DNA from 2 places in the Streptomyces sp. P1-3 genome. Region 2 is predicted to be linked to the other one. Evidence: riboswitches for the same ligand, from Rfam matches in the RefSeq annotation. Region 2 holds a riboswitch; the other holds the start of a gene.
What was found. A riboswitch is a leader RNA that binds a small molecule or an ion and turns the genes downstream of it on or off. The one in region 2 is predicted to bind S-adenosylmethionine.
Positions count from the first base shown of each region.

Region 1 (8,798 bases), 1.5 Mb from region 2:
TGGATCGGCCTCTTCGCCACGATCTACATGATCAAGTAATCCGGCTCCCGGGCCCGAGGACCCCTCGCGCCCCGCACCGGAACCACGTCCTTAAAGCATCGACGCAGAAGATCCTGACACCGGGGTAATCCGTGAAAAAGCTCTCCGCACGACGACGCCATCCGCTGGCGGCGGTCGTCGTCCTACTCTTCGCGCTGGCGGTCACTGGGGGGCTGTACGCCGCGTTCGCGCCCGCGGACAAGGCCAAGGCCGACGACGCCTCCCAGTCCCTCACCATCGAGGAGGGCAAGAAGCTCTATTCCGTGGGCTGTGCGACCTGCCACGGAACGGGCGGTCAGGGTACGACCGACGGTCCGAGCCTGGTCGGCGTCGGCTCCGCCGCCGTGGACTTCCAGGTCAGCACCGGCCGTATGCCCGCCCAGCAGCCCGGCGCCCAGGTGCCCAAGAAGAAGAAGATCTACACGGACGCTGAGACCGAGCAGCTGGCCGCGTACATCGCTTCGCTCGGCCCCGGCCCGGTGACGCCCACCAAGGAGCAGTACAACCCCGGGGACGCCAACGCCGCCCGCGGTGGCGAGCTGTTCCGCACCAACTGCGCGCAGTGCCACAACTTCGTCGGCAAGGGCGGCGCGCTGACCAACGGCAAGTACGCGCCGAAGCTCGACAACGTCGACCCGAAGCACATCTACGAGGCCATGCAGACCGGCCCGCAGAACATGCCTTCCTTCCCGGACACGGTCATGCCGGAGAAGGAGAAGAAGGAAATCATCGCGTACCTCGACAAGGTCAACAGCTCCCAGACCGAGACCCCCGGCGGCATGGAACTGGGCGGGCTCGGTCCGGTCAGTGAGGGCCTGTTCGGCTGGATCTTCGGTCTCGGCGCCATGATCGTCGTCACCATCTGGGTCGCCGCCCGGACCGCAAAGGCCAAGAAGTCATGAGTACCCAAGACATTCCAGAAGAAGAGAACCTGCCGCAAGAGCAGGTCGCCAAGGGCAGCGAAGAGGTAGCGGTCCGCGAGAACCCCTTCGCCGACCCCGGGCTGCCGCCGCACGAGCACCGCGTCCAGGACATCGACGCCCGGGCCGCCCAGCGCTCCGAGCGCACCGTCGCCCTGCTGTTCACGCTCTCGATGCTCGCCACGGTCGGCTTCATCGCCTCCTTCGTGGCCTTCCCGGTCGACAAGATCGTCTACATCTTCCCGATCGGGCACGTCAGCGCGCTGAACTTCTCGCTGGGCATCACGCTCGCGGTGGCGCTGTTCTGCATCGGCGCGGGCGCGGTCCACTGGGCCCGCACCCTGATGTCCGACGTGGAGATCGTCCACGAGCGGCACCCGATCGCGGCCACCCCCGAAGTCAAGGAGAAGGTCTTCCAGGACTTCCGGGACGGCGCCGCGGACTCCGGCTTCGGCCGCCGCAAGCTCGCCCGCAACACCATGTTCGGCGCCCTGGCGCTGCTGCCGCTCTCCAGCATCGTCCTGCTGCGCGACCTCGGCCCGCTGCCGGAGGACAAGCTCCGCCACACCAAGTGGGGCAAGGGCAAGCGGCTGATGAACCAGAACACCATGCAGCCGCTGCGCCCCGAGGACATCGCCGTCGGTTCGCTGACCTTCGCCATGCCCGAGGGCATGCACGAGGAGGACCACGACTTCCAGGTGCAGATCGCCAAGGCCGCCCTGATGATCGTCCGCATCCAGCCGGACGACATCAAGGACAAGCGCGAGCTGGACTGGTCGCACGAGGGCATCGTCGCGTTCTCCAAGATCTGCACCCACGTCGGCTGCCCGATCAGCCTGTACGAGCAGCAGACCCACCACGTGCTGTGCCCGTGCCACCAGTCGACCTTCGACCTGGCCGACGGCGGCAAGGTGATCTTCGGCCCGGCCGGCCACGCCCTGCCGCAGCTGCAGATCACCGTGAACAAGGAGGGTTACCTCGAAGCCGTGAGCGACTTCCGGGAGCCCGTCGGCCCGGCGTTTTGGGAGCGCGGATGAGTACGAACGAGACGCCGCGCCGCGGCAAGCCGGCACCCCGCGGGGAGCGGGTCGCCGACTGGATGGACGGCCGGCTGGGCATCTACGGTGCCGCCAAGGCCAACCTGCGCAAGGTCTTCCCGGACCACTGGTCCTTCATGCTGGGCGAGGTCGCCCTCTACAGCTTCATCATCATCATCCTCACGGGTGTGTATCTGACGCTGTTCTTCCACCCCAGCATGGAAGAGGTCGTCTACCACGGCCCGTATGTCCCGATGCAGGGCATGCGGATGTCCGAGGCGTTCGCCTCGACCCTGGACATCAGCTTCGAGGTCCGCGGCGGTCTGCTCATCCGGCAGATCCACCACTGGGCCGCGCTGATCTTCCTCGGCGCCATGCTCGTGCACATGATGCGCGTGTTCTTCACCGGCGCGTTCCGCAAGCCGCGTGAGATCAACTGGCTCTTCGGCTTCCTGCTGTTCGTGCTGGGCATGTTCACCGGCTTCACCGGCTACTCGCTCCCGGACGACCTGCTCTCCGGTACCGGTATCCGGTTCATCCAGGGTGTGTTCCTGTCGATCCCGCTGGTCGGCACGTACATCTCGATGTTCGTGTTCGGCGGCGAGTTCCCCGGCATGGATGTGATCCCGAGGCTGTACTCGGTGCACATCCTGCTGCTGCCGGGCATCATGCTCGGCCTCGTGGTGGCGCACCTGATCCTGGTCTTCTACCACAAGCACACGCAGTTCCCCGGCCCCGGCCGGACCGAGAAGAACGTCGTCGGCATGCCGCTGATGCCGGTCTACATGGCCAAGGCGGGCGGCTTCTTCTTCCTGGTCTTCGGTGTCATCGCGTTCATCTCCGCGATCGCGACGATCAACCCGATCTGGGCCATCGGCCCGTACCGGCCGGACCAGGTGTCCACCGGCGCCCAGCCCGACTGGTACATGGGCTTCGCCGAGGGTCTGGTGCGTGTGATGCCGGGCTGGGAGATCAACCTGTGGGGTCACACGCTCGTCCTGGGCGTCTTCATCCCGATCGTGCTCTTCCCGCTCGTCCTCGTGGCCATCGCGGTGTACCCGTTCATCGAGTCCTGGGTCACCGGTGACAAGCGCGAGCACCACCTGCTGGACCGGCCGCGCAACGCTCCGACCCGCACCGCCTTCGGTGTGGCCTGGCTGACCGCGTACCTGATCATGCTCATCGGTGGTGGCAACGACCTGTGGGCCACGCACTTCCACCTGTCGATCAACGCGATCACGTGGTTCGTGCGGATCGGCTTCTTCGTCGGCCCGGTGCTCGCGTTCATCGCGACCAAGCGGATCTGCCTGGGTCTGCAGCGGCGCGACCGCGACAAGGTGCTGCACGGTCGCGAGACCGGCATCATCAAGCGGCTGCCGCACGGCGAGTTCATCGAGGTACACGAGCCGCTCCCGCAGGACCAGCTGCACACGCTGACCTCGCACGAGCAGCCGCAGCCGCTCGAACTCGGCCCGGAGGTCGACGAGAACGGCGTGCGCCGCAAGGTGACGCGCGGTCAGAAGCTCCGGGTGAAGCTCTCCAAGGGCTTCTACGGCGACGGCACGCAGATCCCCAAGGCCACCGCGGAGGAGTACCAGGAGATCACCAGCGGCCACGGCCACCACTGAGCCGCGCATCCGCTGACGCCACGTCCGAGGGCCTCGGCCCCGCCCCTTCCCGGGGGCGGGCCGGGGCCCTCGGCCATGGGCGGCGGCTGACGGCCGAACGCCCGCGGACGGCCGGCCGTCCGGGGGATGTCCAGTCATCGGGCACGGCGACGGCATCGGGCCGATCCGCCGCTAGGCTGGCGCCGGGGCCCCGAGACGGCCCCGTGCCCATCGTCGGACCCAGGAGCGGACCATGAACGTTGTGACCCCAGCCGGAGGCGACAACCGCGCGACGGCCCGCACCTGGCCCGACGTACTGAAGTCGCTGCTCGCCGGTGCCGACCTGAGCGCCGACGACACCGCCTGGGCCATGGACCGGATCATGCTCGGGGAGGCGACCGACGCCCAGATCGCCGGATTCCTGGTCGCGCTGCGGGCCAAGGGCGAGACCGTCGCCGAGGTGACCGGACTCGTCCGCACGATGTACGCCCACGCCAACGTGATCGAGGTGCCCGGCCGCACCGTCGACATCGTCGGGACCGGCGGCGACCTCGCCAAGACCGTCAACATCTCCACCATGTCCGCGCTGGTCGTCGCCGGCACCGGCGCGAAGGTGGTCAAGCACGGCAACCGCGCCTCCTCGTCGGCCAGCGGCGCCTCGGACGTGCTGGAGAAGCTCGGCGTCAATCTGGACCTGTCCCCGCGGCGGGTGGCCGAGGTCGTGGAGGAGGCCGGCATCACCTTCTGCTTCGCGGTCAAGTTCCACCCGGCGCTGCGCCATGTCGCCCCGGCCCGCCGCGAACTGGCCATCCCCACCACCTTCAACGTCCTCGGCCCGCTGACCAATCCGGCGCGGGTGAAGGCCCAGGCGACGGGCGTGGCGGACGCCCGGATGGCGCCCATCGTCGCCGGGGTGCTCGCCGAGCGCGGCTCCTCCGCGCTGGTCTTCCGCGGCGACGACGGGCTGGACGAGCTGACCACCACCGCGACCTCGCAGGTGTGGGTGGTCCGGGACGGCACCGTCACGCGGCAGTCGTTCGACCCGCGCGACGTCGGGATCGAGTTGGTGCCGGTGGAGGCGCTGCGCGGCGCCGACGCCTCGTACAACGCGGACGTCGCCCGGCGGCTGCTGGCCGGCGAGACCGGGCCGGTACGGGACGCGGTGCTGCTCAACTCCGCCGCCGCGCTGGTCGCCCTGGAGCCGGGCGGCGGGACGCTCGCCGAGCAGCTCGCGGCGGGCATGGCGAAGGCCGCGGAGTCCATCGACTCGGGGGCGGCCCAGCGGGCCCTGGAACGCTGGGTCGAGGCCACCAACGCGTAGCCGTGACGGGGGTCCAGTCGGACCCCCGTTCCGCTATGCGGACGGCTACTTGCGTGTCGGTGATCAGCTGGCATACTGCTCCGCAGGTCACGAGTGACAGCGACTTCGGCCCCGGCCCGCTGTCCGGCAACCCTCCGTCCGTGGCGGGGTGCCCCGGGTGATGACCAGGCCGCAGGCAGCGAGGTCTGCGGCAAGCGCGGACCCCTGCAGCCCCTGGGGTCCTGGTCCTCAAGGGAGCAGTCTCGTGAGCAAGCGAATGCGTTAGGGCCGATCGGCCCGTTCTCCGCACACCCACCCTTTCCCCTGGTTTCGCCTGCTCATTTCCGGGAGTCCGCCATGTCTGCCTCCACCCTTGCCACCGACCCGTCGGTTTGTTCCCCGCTGCCGGTTCTCGGCCGAGATGTCCTCGTGCCGCTCGTGACCGGCGGAGAGGTCACGTACGCCGCCCTCGACTACGCGGCGAGCGCCCCGGCGCTCCAGCGGGTCTGGGACGACGTCGCCGCTTTCGCCCCGTACTACGGCAGCGTCCACCGCGGCGCGGGCTACCTCTCGCAGCTGTCCACCGACCTGTTCGAGAGCAGCCGCGAGGACGTCGCCGCGTTTCTCGGCTGCCGCCCCGACGACCAGGTCGTCTTCACCCGGTCCACCACCGACTCGCTCAACCTGCTCGCCGCCGTTCTCCCGGCCGGCGCCCGGGTCTTCGTCTTCGAGACCGAGCACCATGCCTCGCTGCTGCCCTGGGAGCGCCGGGACGACGTCGAGGTGACCTACCTGGCCGCGCCCCGGTCGCACCGCGAGGCAATCGAGACCCTGGAGCGGGCGCTGGCTGCACGTGAACCCCACGGCCCGGCGCTGGTGTGCGTCACCGGCGCGTCGAACGTCACCGGAGAGCTGTGGCCGGTGCGGGAGCTGACCGCCGCCGCGCACGCGCACGGCGCCCGCATCGTCCTGGACGCCGCCCAACTCGCCCCGCACCACCCGGTCGACGTCGCGGAGTGGGACGTGGACTGGGTGGCCTTCTCCGGGCACAAGCTGTACGCGCCGTTCGGTTCCGGGGTGCTGGCCGGGCGCGCCGACTGGCTGCGGGACGCGGAGCCGTACCTGGCCGGGGGCGGCGCGAGCCGTACGGTGGCGCGCCGCGGCGACGGCGGGGTCGACGTGGAATGGCACACCACGGCCGCCCGGCACGAGGCCGGTTCGCCGAACGTCATCGGCGTCTACGCCATCGCCTCCGCGTGCAAGGCGCTGACCGAGGCCGGGTTCGACGCCCTGGTGGCGCGCGAGCGGCAGCTGATCGAGACGGTCCGGCGCGGGCTGGCCCAGGTGCCCGAGGTGCGCGTGCTGTCGCTGTTCGGCGACGACTCCCCCCGGGTGGGCGTCCTGTCCTTCGTCGTGGACGGCTGGAACAGCTCGCACTTCGCGGCGGCGCTCTCCGCCGAGTACGGCATCGGCGTACGCGACGGCCTGTTCTGCGCCCACCCGCTGGTACGGACCCTGCTGGGCAGCGAGCCGGAGGACCCGGGGGAGTGCGGCGCCCCTGAGGCGGCCCCCGGCGAGAAGTCGCTGAACGCGATCCGGGTCAGCTTCGGCGCGGGCACCCCGGACGAGCACGTGGAGCGGTTCGTACGGGCGGTGCGGGAACTGGTCCGCGACGGGGCGAAGTGGTCCTACCGGACCGAGGACGGCCGCTGCGTGCCGGACCGCGGCTGATGCCTGGCGGGGGTGCTCGCGGAGTACCCCCGCGAAGGGCTACGCGTCCAGGCCGATCGCGAACGCCGCTTCCAGGTCGTGGCTGGAGTACGTACGGAACGCCACATGCGTCTCCGTCGAGGCGACGCCCGGCACCTTGTTGATCCGGCCCGGGATCACGTCCGCGAGGTCGTCGTGCCGGGCCACCCGCACCATCGCGATCAGGTCGTGCACGCCCGTGACGGAGTACACCTCGCTGACCTCGTCCAGGGCGGCGATCTTCTCGGCGATCTCGGGGATCTGGTCGACATCGGTCTTGATGAGCACGATCGCGGTGATCACGGTGGGCTGTCTCCCTCTGTGGGGCGGGCTGCGCCGCTCACTCTATCCCTCCCGTCTCCCGCCACCGCCCTCAAAGGAAGGTGCTCCGCGCCCCTTGGACTCCCGCCCGAAGCGGGCCCACGCGAAGAGGAAGCCGAGCACGAACCCGACCAGGTGGGCCAGGTACGCCACACCGGGCCGGGGGCCCGCCTGCTGGATGGCGAGCCACTGCAGGGCGAACCAGAAGATGAGTACCGCCCAGGCGGGGAACCGCAGCGGCAGGAAGAGCAGGAACGGGAAGAGGCTGGTCACCCGGGCGCGCGGGAAGAGCCACAGGAAGGCGCCCAGCACCCCGGAGATGGCCCCGGAGGCGCCGACCAGGGTCTGGGTGGAGTCGGCGTGCGCGGCGGCGTAGCCGACCAGTGCCAGATAGCCGGTGGCCAGGTAGAACAGGGTGAACTGCAACCGGCCCATGCGCTCCTCGGCCATCGCGCCGAAGACGTACAGGAACAGCATGTTGCCGAGCAGGTGCAGCCAGTTCCCGTGTACGAAGAGCGCGGTGAGCGGGGTGAGGGCCTCGGCCGCCGGGCCGTTCCACAGCGCACCGGGGACCACGCCCCAGCGTTCGAAGAAGGCGGCCCGCGCCTCCAGCAGCGCGCCACCTGAGCCGTATCCGGGGTTGAGGCCGGAGGCCGGACTCACGGCGAAGACCAGGCAGCAGACACCGATGAGGGTGTACGTCACGGTGGGCCGCCCCGGGCCCGCTGACGTATCGATCATGGCCAGATCATGGCGTACCGGGCACAACGTGCACAGAGCGCCTCGCCGCCGCCCGTCGGCGGCGGCCCGGCCCCGGCGCCTCCCACCCTTCAGGCCGTAGGGTTACAGCACGCGGCATGTCGCAGCCTCCCCCGGCTGACGCTGGTGGTGCCCCCAGCCGCGCCCGCCCAGACGCGGCACCCGAGGAAGAGGACAGGACGATGGCCGTTCCCCAGCCGACCGACCGGACCCGGTGGCGTTGCACGCTGTGCGGCAACCTCACCCGCTTCGACGTCACCCGGTCGACCAGGGCCGTGGAGTACGTCCATCTGGACCTCGCGGGGGAGCCCACGGTCGAGGAGCGCGAGGTGCTCGGTGAGACCATCGAGTCGGTGCGTTGCCGCTGGTGCAACGCGGTCGACCGGATCGAGCTGGTGGACCGCCCGGGCGCGGGCGCGGGCGCCTGAGAACGGAGCGGTGACAGGTGGTGGAGCGGACGGACGGGCCCATGGCGGCCGGTGACGTCGACAGCGGCGGCACCGAGGCGCTGGACCGTCCCCTGCCGGAGGGTGTGCGGCGCCGCGTCGTGGCGCTCGTCGCGGATGCCTTCGGCGGCCTCACGGTCACCGAACTCCCACCCCAGTTGCGGCAGTACGCCCGTTTCACCCCGACCCGTCGGGCGAAGTTCGCGGGGAACGCGATGGCCGCCGCGGTGGAGACCGAGCCGCTGTTCCGGCAGCGGATCGGGGCCCGACTGCGCGAGACGCACACCGAGCTTGCCGAGGCCATCGAGGGCGGCTCGCCGCCCGCCGCCGCCGATCCGGTGGATGTGGCGGCGCTGGCCTTCGTGCTGCGCCCGGCGGGCTGGGTGAAGCTCGTCGAGGCGGCGGGCGAGGAGGCCCAGCGGGCGGACGCCGAGCGCGCCGGCGAGGAGGCCGAGCGCGAGCTGCGGCGGCTGCGGGAGGAGTTGACGCAGGCGCGCGCCGCGGCCCGTACGGAAGCGGAGCGGACCCGGGCGGAGCTGGAGGCGGCCCGCAAGGAGGCCGATGGCCTGCACCGGAAGCTGCGCAGCGCGCTCAGCGACGTCAAGCGCGGCGAGGCGGCC
Region 1 covers NZ_CP192512.1:5,849,880-5,858,677, forward strand. The annotation lists gene ctaE (aa3-type cytochrome oxidase subunit III) at 1-39, shown strand, start outside; gene qcrC (cytochrome bc1 complex diheme cytochrome c subunit) at 132-941, shown strand; gene qcrA (cytochrome bc1 complex Rieske iron-sulfur subunit) at 938-1,996, shown strand; gene qcrB (cytochrome bc1 complex cytochrome b subunit) at 1,993-3,624, shown strand; gene trpD (anthranilate phosphoribosyltransferase) at 3,857-4,924, shown strand; SAM riboswitch class IV at 5,010-5,127, shown strand; gene ACQUSR_RS24950 (aminotransferase class V-fold PLP-dependent enzyme) at 5,261-6,634, shown strand; gene ACQUSR_RS24955 (Lrp/AsnC family transcriptional regulator) at 6,674-6,955, opposite strand; gene ACQUSR_RS24960 (rhomboid family intramembrane serine protease) at 6,998-7,714, opposite strand; gene ACQUSR_RS24965 (hypothetical protein) at 7,915-8,160, shown strand; gene ACQUSR_RS24970 (NYN domain-containing protein) at 8,202-8,798, shown strand, end outside.
Region 1: it holds a riboswitch for S-adenosylmethionine, as region 2 does, so the genes downstream of both, ACQUSR_RS24950 (aminotransferase class V-fold PLP-dependent enzyme) here and thrC (threonine synthase) in region 2, are expected to answer to the same signal.

Region 2 (8,798 bases):
TGGCGGACCGCGCGGACCTGGTCGTCGACGGCCCGGCGGGCGTGGTGGGCCTGGTGACATCCCTCGCGGACGCCCTCACCTGAGGCCCGTCCTGCCCGGGCGCGCTCACCATGAGGCCCGTCCTGCCCGGGCGCGCTCGCCGGGCGTGACGCCCGTCCTGCCTGGGCCGCTCGCCGGGCGCGTGCTTGCCGGGCACCGTAGGGGCGCGGCGTGGGCATCGTAGGCGCGCCGCGCGTCGCCGCGCCGGCGTCCCGGCCCGCGGCGGACCTGCTCCCCTGACCCGAGGCGCGCGCCTGACCCGGTGAGGCGCGCGTGCCCTAGGCCATCGCCAGCTCGGCGACCACCGCCGCGTGGTCCGACGGCCAGACCCCGGCCACCGGGGCGTCCCCGACGCGGCGCACGGCGTGGACCCGGCCGAGGCCGTCCGGGCCGGGCAGGCCGACGTGGACGTAGTCGATCCGGGCACTGGGCTCGAAGGTCTCGGCCACATGCGGGTTCGCCCGGTCCCAGGTGGCCGCCGGTGCCGCGGGGTCCGCGTACTCCCAGGCGTCCACCAGCACCTGGCCGGGCACGGCGGGCGCGGTGCGGTGGCCGCCGAACAGCCGGATCTCGTCCGAGTCCGGCCGCGCGTTGAAGTCACCGGTCACCACCGGCGGGAAGTCCGTGCCGCCCCGGTGGTCGGCGACGAACCGCGCCAGCGCGGCGACCTGCGCGCATCGCGCCGCCGACTCGTGCAAGGCGGGGTTCAGATGCGCCGTGAAGAACGGCACTCGCGCGCCGGGTGCGTCAATGCCGGCGTACAGCGCGAGGCGGCCCTCGTCCTCGGTGCCCGCCGTCGGCAGGGTCAGCACCGCGCGGTCCACGATCGGCCACCGGCTGAGCACCGCGTTGCCGACCTCAGCGGAATCAGCGGTATCAGCAGTCCTCGTTGTCCCAGCGGTCCCAGTCATCACAGCTGTCACAGCCGTCACAGTCGTCTCGGCAGTCGCGTCCGCGATCCGGTTCCGCCACCGGTCGGGCGCCTTCGACGCGGCCCATGTCCAGGCCCAGTCGCCGCCCAGGTCCCGGGACACGCGCCGGACGAGCCACTCCGCCAGGTTCTCGTCGCCGCGTGCCCACACCTCCTGGAGACCGATGACATCGGGGCGCACGTCGCGCAGCACCGCCGCGATCGCCTCGCGCCGCCGCTCCCACGCGCCGAACAGCCACCACACGTTCCAGGTGAGCACCCTCAGCACCGGCACGTCCCCGGCGGTACCCGGTGCCGTACCCCGTGCCCCGTACGACGTACTCACAGCTCGTCCAGCGCCCGCAGCTGCGCCAGGAACCACTGCTGCGGTGGCAGAGCCGTGGCCGCCGCCGCGAGCCGCTTCGTCCGCTCGGCGCGCTCCCCCTCCGGCATCGCCAGCGCCTCGTGCAGCGCCTGCGCCGTCGCCTCCACGTCGTACGGATTCACCACCAGCGCGTCCCCGCCCAGCTCCGCGGACGCGCCCGCCTCCCGGGACAGCACCAGCGCGCAGCCCGCCTCCGAGACGACCGGCACCTCCTTGGCGACCAGGTTCATCCCGTCCCGGATCGGGTTGACCAGCGCCACGTCCGCCAGCCGATAGGCGGCCAGCGAGCGCGCGAAGTCGTCCTTCACATGCAGGACGACCGGCCGCCAGTCGGCGGTCCCGTACGCGGCGTTGATCTCCTCGGCGACCCGCCGCACCTCCGCGGTGTAGTCGCGGTAGATCGCCAGGTCCTGCCGCGAGGGGTAGGCGAAGGCCACATGGACGACACGGCCGCGCCACTCGGGACGGGTGTCCAGCAGGCGCCGGTAGGCCAGCAGCCCGCGGACGATGTTCTTGGACAGCTCGGTGCGGTCCACCCGCACGATGCTCTTCCGCCCCGGACCGATCTGCTCCCGCAGCCCGGCCAGCCGCTCGTCCACGTCGGCGGCCCGGGACCGCCGCCGCAGGAACTCCGCGTCGGCGCCCAGTCCGTGCACGCCGAGCCGGGTGGTGTGCCCCTCGTCGCGCACCACCGGCTCCGCGCCGCCGCGCACCACCTCCGCGCCGAGGACGGCCGCGGCGCAGTCGGCGAACGCCGCGGCCCAGCGCTCGGTGAGGAACGCGGCCCGGTCACCGCCGAGGATGCCGCGCAGCAGCCGCGCCGCGATGTCGTCGGGCAGCAGCCGGAAGTAGTCCGGCGGCGCCCACGGGGTGTGCGAGAAGTGCCCGATCCGCAGGTCCGGCCGCCGCTCGCGCAGCAGGGCCGGGACGAGCGCCAGGTGGTAGTCCTGAACGAGCACGGCCGCGCCGTCGGCCGCCTCCTGGGCGAGCGCGTCCGCGAAGGCGGTGTTGTACGTCTCGTATGCCGCCCACTGGGCCCGGAACCGCTCGTCGAAGACGGGGGCGAACGGGGTCTGGTAGAGGAGGTGGTGGACGAACCACAGCACCGAGTTCGCGATGTCGTTGTACGCGGCCGTGAAGACGTCGGGCGCGATGTCCAGCATCCGCACCCGCTGGCCGCCGGTGCCGGCCGGGTCCAGATGCCCGCCCCGCGCCTGCCGCACGGCCTGCCGGTCGCCGTCGCCGAGGGCCGCGCACACCCATACGGCATCGGCGTCGGGGCCGATGGCACTGAGCCCGGAGACCAGCCCGCCGCCACCGCGCCTGGCGGCGAGCGAACCGTCCTCGCGAGGAGCGTAGGAGACCGGGCCGCGGTTGGACGCGACGAGGACCTGGGCGCCTGAGCGGTCGGGGGCCATGTCGCGAGCCTAGCCCCACGCCGCCGCGCGCAAACGTGAGCCGGGTCTCGTGCCGTGTCGCCTCCCGGCGAGGGGCCGTGGGTGCCTGCCGCGCCGCGCGGGTCCCCTGGGCGGCTGGCTTCTGCGGCGCCCGGGCGCTGGGCGCCGCCTGCCCGGTGCCCGGGTCGGTGCCGCTCTGGGGCTCCCCCAGCGCGGCCGCTGGGAGGTGCCCCCACTCGTACGGTGGGCCTACTGGCCTACCGCTGAGGCGCCCGGAGCGCGCAGGCGGCCACCCCGCCGGTTACGCCGCGCGGCGCGTCGCGTACTCCGGGATGTCGCGCATCGGCGGCCGCTCCTCCGTGTCCACCGGCGACGTACGCGGCACGAATCCGTCCTCCCCCCGGTCGAACTGCGTCAGCCGCGACCGCATCAGGTGCCCGCGCGCCAAAGGGCCGCGGTTCAGGCGCAGTTGAGCCGTGCGGTAGATCGCCGCCGCCATCCGGCCCAGGGCCTGGCTGTCCTGGTGCCGGTGCTTGCGGACGCCCACGTCCACCTGGGCCAGCGCGTCCAGTCCCACCGTGTGCAGCGCGTCGACCAGGAGGCCCAGCTCGACCCCGTACCCGACCGGGAAGGGGAGCCGCTCCAGCAGGGAGCGGCGGGCCGCGTACTCTCCGCCGAGCGGCTGGACGAAGCCCGCCAGCTGCGGCCAGTGCAGGTTGAGCAGTGGCCGGGCCACCAGTTCGGTGACCCTGCCGCCCTGGCCGGGCGCCGTACTGCCGGAGTCGGGCCCGCCGGACAGCGCCAGCGGGCGCTCGTACATCGCCTTGACGAAGTCCACGTCCGGCTCCGTGAGCAGCGGACCGACGATCCCCGAGACGAAGTCCGCCGAGAAGTCCTTCAGGTCCGCGTCGACGAAGCAGACGATGTCGCCCTCGGTGGCGAACAGCGCCCGCCACAGCACCTCGCCCTTGCCGGGCAGCGCCGGTATCCGGGGGAGTATCGCGTCCCGGTGGATCACCCGCGCCCCGGCGGCCGCGGCGACCTGCGACGTACGGTCGGTGGAGCCGGAGTCGACCACGATCAGCTCGTCGACGAGCGGCACCGCCTCGGACATCAGCTCGCTCCGGATGACGCGGACGATCGCGCCGACCGTCGCCTCCTCGTTGAGGGCGGGCAGCACGACGCTGACCGTGCCGCCGCCGGCGCGCTTGGCGGCCAGGAGCCGATCGAGCGGACGGTCGGCTGCGGACCAGGACCGCCGGGCGAGCCAGCGCTCCACCTCTTCCAGCACGTGAACGACTCCCTGTCCTGTCCCGGGCCCTGCTGCCTGGTTGATCCATCTCGTGTTTCGGACGACTATCTCAACCGTCCGAGCCTTCGGTTACAGTCTTGAACAACGCGGATGGCCCTCGCACGCCGGGGTCGGTCCGCCGACAAACGCCTGGGTCAGCCCAGCGCCATACCGCTCATCCAGAGGGGCAGAGGGATACGGCCCGTTGAAGCCCCGGCAACCCTCCAGCCGGTCTCGCGCATCCGCGGCGAGGCTCCCGGCTAGGGAAGGTGCCAAATCCGTCTCGCGGCGAAACTCGCCCCGAGGAAGATGAGGAGAAAGGGCCTCGCCTCCATGGCTGTGCAATCCGTCGAAGCCTCGACCGCCCCCACCACCCCGGCCGCCCCTTCCGTCGGCGGAGCCGACTCGAAGACCGCAGCGCTCGGCCCCGCCGTCGCCCTGTCCTGCCGCGAGTGCGGAGAGCGCTTCGCGCTCGGTCCGATCTTCGCCTGCGAGGTGTGTTTCGGGCCGCTCGAAGTCGCCTACGACCTGCCGAGCGGCGGGCCCAGTCAAGCGGCAGCCCTGCGCGAGCGCATCGAGGCCGGGCCGAACAACATCTGGCGGTACGCCCCGCTGCTGCCCGTCCCCGCCGACGTCGCGGACAAGCCCAACCTGAACCCCGGCTTCACCAAGCTGGTCAAGGCCGACAACCTCGCCCGCGAGCTCGGCATCACCGGCGCCCTGCACGTCAAGGACGACTCCGGCAACCCGACCCACTCCTTCAAGGACCGGGTCGTGGCCATCGCCGTCGAGGCCGCCCGCGCCTTCGGCTTCACCACCCTGTCCTGCTCCTCCACCGGCAACCTGGCCGGCGCCGTCGGCGCCGCGGCCGCCCGTGCCGGATTCCGCTCCTGCGTGTTCATCCCGCACGACCTGGAGGCGGGCAAGGTCGTCATGGCCGCCGTCTACGGCGGTGAGCTGGTCGGCATCGAGGGCACCTACGACGACGTGAACCGCTTCTGCTCGGAGCTGATCGGCGACCTGCTCGGCGAGGGCTGGGGCTTCGTCAACGTCAACCTGCGCCCGTACTACGGCGAGGGCTCCAAGACGCTGGCCTACGAGATCTGCGAGCAGCTCGGCTGGGAGCTGCCCGACCAGATCGTCATCCCGATCGCCTCCGGCTCCCAGCTCACCAAGATCGACAAGGGGCTCAAGGAGCTGATCCAGCTCGGGCTGGTCGCCGACAAGCCGTACAAGATCTTCGGTGCCCAGGCCGAGGGCTGCTCCCCGGTCTCGCGCGCCTTCAAGGACGGCCACGACGTCGTACGGCCGGTCAAGCCCGCCACGATCGCCAAGTCGCTGGCCATCGGCAACCCGGCGGACGGCCCGTACGTGCTGGACATCGCGCGCCGTACCGGCGGGGCGGTGGAGGACGTGACCGACGAGCAGATCGTCGACGCCATCAAGCTGCTGGCCCGCACGGAGGGCATCTTCGCGGAGACCGCGGGCGGGGTGACCGTCGGCGTGACGAAGAAGCTCATCGAGACCGGTCGGCTCGACCCGGCGCTGACCACCGTCGTACTGAACACCGGCGACGGCCTCAAGACCCTGGACGCCGTGGCTCCGACCACCGGCCCGACGGCGACGATCCGCCCGAGCCTGGACGCGTTCCGCGACGCCGGCCTGGCCTGACGTCCGCCTGGCCTGAAGTCCGCCGCCAACCAGTACACACCGAAGGTGACCCCATGAGCGTCAACGTCCGCATCCCCACCATCCTCCGTACGTACACCGGAGGGCAGGCCGAGGTGACCGCCGAGGGCGCGACCCTGGCCGAGGTCATCGCGTCGCTGGAGAAGAACCACCCGGGCATCGCCGCCCGCGTCCTGGACGACCAGGGCAAGCTGCGCCGCTTCGTCAACGTCTACGTGAACGACGACGACGTGCGCTTCGAGGGCGGCCTGGAGGCGGCCACGCCGGACGGCGCCGGGGTCTCCATCATCCCGGCCGTCGCCGGAGGCTGACGACCGTTCGCCCCGTCTCTTAACACCGCACATACGGAATCGCCCCGTCCTGATAAAAACGGACGGGGCGATTCCGCGTCATGAACCGCGATACGCTGTGCGCGAATCCCCACCAGGCACAGTGCCGATCGCATATGAGAACTCGTCAAGTTGTGCGCAAATGGTGTGCGCGAATTGCCGGAGTTGATGCGTCATGTCCGGCCCGACTTGCCCTGGATCTCCCGGAATTCTCCACATATCGACGTTCGCCCGCGTCCTGAATTCTCGTCCGATTGACCTGTTGCGCTGGGCATTGGGGCAGATACATTCAGCGGCGGTCGACGCGTTCCGGCGCACACCTCTCACTGACCGTGAGGGGTGAGGTCTGACCCGGGTCCGCGGAGTGCGGTCCTGTGCAAGGGCCAGTAATAGGGGAGTTAGGAATGGCTCAGGGCACCGTCAAGTGGTTCAACGCGGAGAAGGGGTACGGCTTCATCGCGGTCGACGGTGGTGCGGATGTGTTCGTCCACTACAGCGCGATCCAGATGGACGGCTACCGCACCCTTGAGGAGGGCCAGCGAGTTGAGTTCGAGATCTCGCAGGGCCAGAAGGGGCCGCAGGCGGACATGGTCCGGCTGTCGGCCTGAACGCCGAGACGCAGACCGCTGACGTCAGCGTACGAAAGGGCCCGCGCTTCCAGGGGAGCGCGGGCCCTTCCGCGTGTCCGGCGCCGGTCCCTCCGGGGTGGGGCGCTCGCCCTGATTGGCTTGCGCCCACCCTCCCCCAGACTTCGTCCGGGGGTGCCCCCACCGACCACCACCCCTCAACGACGCCCTTCGGGCGGCTTGCACTCGATGGGGTCGAGTGCTAATCATTGCGTTAGCACTCTGGCAGTGAGAGTGACAATTAAGGACCGGGTCGGTGAGGCCCGCAGGCCCGGCGGGGCAAGGAACCGCAGGGGCAGGCAGGCCGTCCGTCGCGGGCGCCAGCGCGGTCCGGAGCAATCCACCCCAGTCCTGGGAGGACCACTTCTATGGCCAAGATCATCGCGTTCGACGAGGAGGCGCGGCGAGGCCTCGAGCGCGGCATGAACCAGCTCGCGGACGCCGTCAAGGTGACCCTCGGCCCCAAGGGCCGCAACGTCGTCCTCGAGAAGAAGTGGGGTGCCCCCACGATCACCAACGATGGTGTCTCCATCGCCAAGGAGATCGAGCTCGAGGACCCGTACGAGAAGATCGGCGCCGAGCTGGTCAAGGAGGTCGCGAAGAAGACGGACGACGTCGCCGGTGACGGCACGACGACCGCGACCGTCCTCGCCCAGGCGCTGGTCAAGGAGGGCCTGCGCAACGTAGCCGCGGGCGCCAACCCGATGGCCCTCAAGCGGGGTATCGAGAAGGCCGTCGAGGCCGTCTCCGCCGCCCTGCTGGAGCAGGCCAAGGACGTGGAGACCAAGGAGCAGATCGCCTCCACCGCCTCCATCTCCGCCGCCGACACCCAGATCGGCGAGCTCATCGCCGAGGCCATGGACAAGGTCGGCAAGGAAGGCGTCATCACCGTCGAGGAGTCGCAGACCTTCGGTCTCGAGCTTGAGCTCACCGAGGGCATGCGCTTCGACAAGGGCTACATCTCCCCGTACTTCGCGACGGACATGGAGCGTATGGAGGCGTCCCTGGACGACCCGTACATCCTGATCGTCAACTCCAAGATCTCCAGCGTGAAGGACCTCCTGCCGCTGCTGGAGAAGGTCATGCAGTCCGGCAAGCCGCTGCTGATCATCGCCGAGGACATCGAGGGCGAGGCCCTGGCGACCCTGGTCGTCAACAAGATCCGCGGCACCTTCAAGTCCGTCGCCGTCAAGGCTCCGGGCTTCGGCGACCGCCGCAAGGCCATGCTCGGCGACATCGCCATCCTCACCGGTGGCACCGTGATCTCCGAGGAGGTCGGCCTCAAGCTGGAGAGCGCCGGCATCGACCTGCTCGGCCGCGCCCGCAAGGTCACCGTCACCAAGGACGAGACCACCATCGTGGACGGCGCCGGTGACGCCGACCAGGTGCAGGGCCGCGTGAACCAGATCCGCGCCGAGATCGAGAACTCCGACTCGGACTACGACCGCGAGAAGCTCCAGGAGCGCCTCGCGAAGCTGGCCGGCGGCGTGGCCGTCATCAAGGCCGGCGCCGCCACCGAGGTGGAGCTCAAGGAGCGCAAGCACCGCATCGAGGACGCGGTGCGCAACGCCAAGGCCGCCGTCGAGGAGGGCATCGTCGCCGGTGGTGGCGTGGCCCTGCTCCAGGCGTCCCAGGTCTTCGAGAAGCTCGAGCTGGACGGCGACGAGGCCACCGGTGCCAACGCCGTGAAGCTGGCCCTGGAGGCCCCGCTCAAGCAGATCGCCGTCAACGGTGGTCTCGAGGGCGGCGTCGTGGTGGAGAAGGTCCGCAACCTCACCGTCGGTCACGGTCTGAACGCCGCGACCGGTGAGTACGTGGACATGATCGCCGAGGGCATCATCGACCCGGCGAAGGTCACGCGTTCCGCCCTGCAGAACGCCGCGTCGATCGCCGCGCTGTTCCTCACCACCGAGGCCGTCATCGCCGACAAGCCGGAGAAGGCCGCCGCGGCCGCTCCGGGCGGCATGCCGGGCGGTGACATGGACTTCTGATCGACAGCTGTCGGTCCACGTCCTGAACACGCCCCGGGGCGGCATCCTCTGCGAGGATGCCGCCCCGGCGGCGTTTCCGCGCGCGTGCCGGAACCGGCGGGTCAGCGCGCGCCGGAGGCCCCGGCGGCTTCGAGCGCGGCC
Region 2 covers NZ_CP192512.1:4,313,373-4,322,170, forward strand. The annotation lists gene otsB (trehalose-phosphatase) at 1-83, shown strand, start outside; gene ACQUSR_RS18610 (endonuclease/exonuclease/phosphatase family protein) at 318-1,235, opposite strand; gene ACQUSR_RS18615 (alpha,alpha-trehalose-phosphate synthase (UDP-forming)) at 1,292-2,752, opposite strand; gene ACQUSR_RS18620 (glucosyl-3-phosphoglycerate synthase) at 3,033-4,022, opposite strand; SAM riboswitch class I at 4,195-4,338, shown strand; gene thrC (threonine synthase) at 4,356-5,693, shown strand; gene ACQUSR_RS18630 (MoaD/ThiS family protein) at 5,747-6,022, shown strand; gene ACQUSR_RS18635 (cold-shock protein) at 6,445-6,648, shown strand; gene groL (chaperonin GroEL) at 7,035-8,657, shown strand; gene murQ (N-acetylmuramic acid 6-phosphate etherase) at 8,759-8,798, opposite strand, start outside.